DNA from 2 places in the Janthinobacterium sp. LPB2021202312-11-4 genome. Region 1 is predicted to be linked to the other one. Evidence: predicted binding sites of a transcription regulator. Region 1 holds the regulator's gene; the other holds the start of a gene.
What was found. The regulator sigma-54, encoded in region 1, starts transcription at its own class of promoters, with help from an activator protein. The targets are predictions, from matches to a motif close to TGGCANGNAANCTGCTTT.

Region 1 (2,402 bases):
CAAGTCGGATCATGGGTTGGGAGTGTTAACGACCGGTTGCGCCCTGGAGGAGGCTCTGGGTCTTTTCCTTATGCTTTTTAAGTTGGCGATCCAGCTTGTCGGTCAGTAGGTCAATGGCGGCATACATGTCGTTATGCTCGGCATTGGCGACCACTTCTCCGCCGGGAATATGCAGCGTGGCTTCGATTTTCTGCAGCAGCTTCTCGACGGTCATCGTGACTTGCACGTTGGTGATCTTGTCGAAATGCCTCTCTAATCGGTCGAGTTTTTCGCCGATGTAGGTGCGCAGGGGTTCGGTCACTTCCAGTTGGTGTCCACTGATGTTGACTTGCATACAGCTTCTCCTTCGTTGCCAGTGCATAAAGCGGCAGGTAAAGGTACCTGCCACTGGAACGCTGTGGCGTGGCTTACATCAACCGCTTGCGTTCGCTCGAAGGCGCGATCCCTAAGGACTCGCGGTACTTGGCGACGGTGCGGCGAGCCACCTGAATGCCTTGTGCCTCCAGTAAACCAGCGATCTTGCTGTCACTCAACGGCTTTTTCTGATTTTCCGCCGCAACCAGTTTTTTGATGATCGCGCGGATCGCCGTGGACGAGCATTCGCCGCCTTCAGAGGTGCTGACATGGCTGGAGAAAAAGTATTTCAGTTCATATATGCCCCGTGGGGTATGCATGAATTTTTGCGTGGTTACCCGTGAAATCGTCGACTCATGCATGCCCACCGCTTCGGCGATGTCATGCAGGACCAGCGGTTTCATCGCTTCGTCGCCGTACTCCAGAAAGCCGCGCTGGTGTTCGACGATCTGGGTGGCCACTTTCATCAGGGTTTCGTTGCGGCTTTGCAGGCTCTTGATGAACCAGCGGGCTTCCTGCAACTGGTTACGCATGAAGGTGTTGTCGGCGCTGGTGTCGGCGCGGCGCACGAAACCGGCGTACTGGGCGTTGACCCGCAGCTTCGGTACTGATTCCTGATTCAGCTCGACCAGCCAGCGCTCGTTGTCCTTGCGCACGATCACATCGGGGACGACGTATTCGGCTTCACTGGACTCGATCTGCGAACCTGGGCGGGGGTTGAGGCTCTGGACCAGTTCAATCACCTGGCGCAGTTCATCTTCCTTGAGCTTCATGCGGCGCATCAACTGACTGTAGTCGCGGCTGCCGAGCAGGTCGATGTAATCGGTGACCAGGCGTTTGGCCTCGGCCAGCCAAGGTGTCTTGGCGGGCAATTGGCGCAATTGCAGCAACAGGCATTCGCCCAGGTTGCGGGCGCCGATACCGGCCGGTTCGAATTGCTGGATGCGGTGCAGGACAGCTTCGATTTCGTCCAGTTCGATGTCCAGTTCCGGATCGAAGGCTTCGAGGATTTCCTCAAGGGTTTCGTCCAGGTAGCCCTGATTGTTGATGCAATCGATCAAGGTTACGGCGATCAGGCGATCGGTGTCGGACATCGGCGCCAGGTTCAATTGCCACAGCAGATGGCTTTGCAGGCTTTCGCCGGCCGACGTGCGGGTGGTGAAGTCCCACTCGTCGTCATCGTTGCTTGGCAGGCTGCTGGCGCTGGTCTGGTAGACGTCTTCCCATGCGGTGTCGACGGGCAGTTCGTTGGGAATGCGCTCGTTCCAGTCGCCTTCCTCGAGGTTATCCACCGTCGGGGCGGTTTCCTGGTAGGAGGGTTCCGAAACATCGGCGTTGGGTTGCTGTTCGGCTTTGTCGGCCAAGGGGTCGGCGTTATCGAAGTCGTCGCCTTCTTCCTGGCGTTCGAGCATCGGATTGGACTCCAGGGCCTCCTGGATTTCCTGTTGCAGGTCCAGGGTCGACAATTGGAGCAGGCGGATGGCCTGTTGCAGCTGAGGTGTCATCGTCAGCTGCTGGCCCATTCTCAAGACTAGCGATGGTTTCATGGCAGGGGCTTAACACCTTATTCGCCGGCGCACATGCGCCATCCACTACAGGGCGCCGGAGCGCCAAACTTAAGCAAATTATATGCCCGAAACCGCAACGTTTGCCTAGAGCGCTGTAACAATAAAAAAGCTTTATCGAAACCGGCGCTCGGACAACTGCCAGACACTTCAGTGCTTACAGGCGGAACTCATGACCCAGGTACACTTCCTTGACCAGTTCGTTGGCCAGGATGGTGGCGGAGTCACCTTCGGCGATCAGTTGGCCATCGTTGACGATGTAGGCTGTTTCGCAGATATCCAGGGTCTCACGGACGTTGTGGTCCGTGATCAGCACGCCAATGCCCTTGGCCTTGAGGTGATGGATGATCTGCTTGATATCGCCGACCGAAATCGGGTCCACGCCGGCGAAAGGTTCGTCGAGCAGGATGAATTTCGGGTTGGTGGCCAGGGCGCGGGCGATTTCCACACGGCGGCGTTCGCCACCGGACAGGCTCATGCCGA
Region 2 (2,402 bases), on a different contig from region 1:
TCGCGCAGGAACACACCCGCAGCAAAGCGCAAATGATCGAGGCAAGCCCCCATGACTTGTGGCTGGCAGCGCAGGGAATACGGGTCTTGGACCCGAGCGCAGTCGATGTGCGATTGACGAATCTCGCTGTCGGCCAGCAGTTCGCGGTAGTACAGCGCTACATCGATTTGACCCGGTTGACCGCGCACGGCCTGGATGCGTGGGTCGAACGGCACATCCGAGCCCTTCAAGGCTTCCACGCTCAGGCTGCCGGCCACTACGGCGGCGGTGAACAGTTTTTCGGCGGCGAACAGCCCGCGCAGCGCCAGGGCCGTGGACACCTGAGTGCCATTGATCAGCGCCAAACCTTCCTTCGGCCCCAGCACCAGCGGTTCCAGACCGGCAATCGCCAACCCTTCGACGGCGTCCATTTCACGCCCGTTATGACGAACGCGACCGACACCCATCAGCACCGCCGACATATGCGCCAGCGGGGCCAGGTCACCCGAAGCACCGACCGAACCCTGGGACGGAATGCACGGATAAACCTTGGCGACATACAACTGAACCAGTGCTTGAATCACTTCCCAGCGAATGCCGGAAAAACCTCGGGCCAGGGAACCGACTTTCAACGCCATGATCAGGCCGACACTGGCGTCATCGAGCAATGGACCGGTGCCGGTGCAGTGCGAGAGCAGCAGGTTGCGCTGCAACTTGGTCAGCGACTCGGTCGGAATCTTTGTTCTGGCGAGCAGGCCGAAACCGGTATTGATGCCATACACCGTGCGTTCGTTGGCAATGATCTGGTTCACAGTGTGGGTGCTGGCCTCTACGACTTCGCGGGCCTGCGGGTCCAGTTCAATAGCGCATTGCTTCTGATAGATGACGCGCAATTGATCGAGCGTGAGTTGACCGGGTTTGAGCAGCAGAGGTGTGTGCATTGCAATGTCCTGGGGCAGTGATGGTTGGAATAGGCAGCTATATCATCCTGTATATACAGGTAGAGCAATATGCGGGCCAAAAATCACAGCCATCCTCAAAGAGCGGCGTTTCAGACGCGCGCCATGCCCGATTTAAAAGAAACGTTCGGCCTGCTGAGGTTTGAATGTGTAACCGAAAGCTGCACCAAATGCGCGCTCGGCGCACACAGTTGGGGCGTTTGGAAACCAATGAATACTGGGCAGCAGGCCGATTTTGGATTGTTGAAAAGCGAGCGGGGGGCCTTAGCACGCAGGGAGTGACGGAGCAGGAGAGCGGAGCGGCACAGTAAATGCTTTTAGCTGTATATACAGGGCGCTCCATATTGCGTCATGTCCCTGAACGACCACCAGCACCACGCCCCCCAGGAGTGAGCATGTCTTCCACTATTCATCTGCCTCTGATCGATATGTCCGGTGTCCGCGAAGGTGACAAGGCGAGTATTCGCCGCGCCGCCGATGCCATTCGAACCGCCTGCTGTGACATCGGCTTCTTCTACATCATCAATCACGGTGTGCCACAGGGCGTCATCGACCGGGCGATGGCGGCGGCCGGAGAGTTCTTTGCTTACCCGGCCGAGGTCAAACGCCAGGTGGCCGTCAACAAGCGCCATCGTGGCTGGCACGCGCTGGGCGGGGCGACCATGTACGAGGCCACCAAACCCGATCACAAGGAGTTTTTCAGTATCGGGCTCGAACTGGCCGAAGATGATCCGAGCGTGCTCGCCGGTGAGGCGTTGCGTGGGCCGAACCAGTGGCCGGATTTCATGCCGTCGTTGCGTGAGGCTTTGGCGGACTACTACCGGGAAGTTGCCTTGGCCGGGGCCGACCTGTTGCGGGTGGTGGCGGTGGGGTTGGGTATTGACGAAGATTTTTTCACCGACAAATACACCAAGCCGTTGCAGCGCACGCAGATGGTCTATTACCCACCGCAACCGCCCCAGGCTGAAGCTGATCAGTTCGGCGTGGCGCCACACACCGACTACGGTTGCATCACATTGCTGTATCAGGACAACAGTGGCGGTCTGCAGGTCCGTGAGCTGGGCGCCAACCGCTGGATTGATGCCACGCCGATCCCCGGCAGCCTGGTGGTAAACGTCGGCGACCTGTTGGCGCACTGGTCCAACGATCGCTTTCGTTCAACGCTGCATCGGGTTATCAACACCTCGGGCCATGAGCGTTACTCCATCGCAACCTTCTACGACCCGACTTACAGCGCCAACGTCGATCCCTGTGACTTGGGCATCGACCCGGCGCAGAGCCTGTATCCGCCGGTGGCGGCAGGAGACTACATCCTCAAGCGGATCGACGACTCGATGGCGTATCGCAAAAAGCAGGCATAAACCCTGGGATTGGAAAATGCCCCCCCTGTTGGAGCGGGCTTGCTCGCGAAGAGGGCGTGTCAGTCGACATTAATGTTCACTGAACCACCGTTTTCGCGAGCGA

Region 2: the regulator sigma-54 is predicted to act here: its motif matches at 1,239-1,256, upstream of V5E99_RS23855 (isopenicillin N synthase family dioxygenase).

The regions. Positions count from the first base shown of each region.
Region 1 covers NZ_JBAGKV010000016.1:141,278-143,679, forward strand. The annotation lists gene ptsN (PTS IIA-like nitrogen regulatory protein PtsN) at 1-13, opposite strand, end outside; gene hpf (ribosome hibernation-promoting factor, HPF/YfiA family) at 26-334, opposite strand; gene V5E99_RS18255 (RNA polymerase factor sigma-54) at 408-1,901, opposite strand; gene lptB (LPS export ABC transporter ATP-binding protein) at 2,077-2,402, opposite strand, start outside.
Region 2 covers NZ_JBAGKV010000026.1:68,020-70,421, forward strand. The annotation lists gene hutH (histidine ammonia-lyase) at 1-920, opposite strand, end outside; gene V5E99_RS23855 (isopenicillin N synthase family dioxygenase) at 1,334-2,299, shown strand.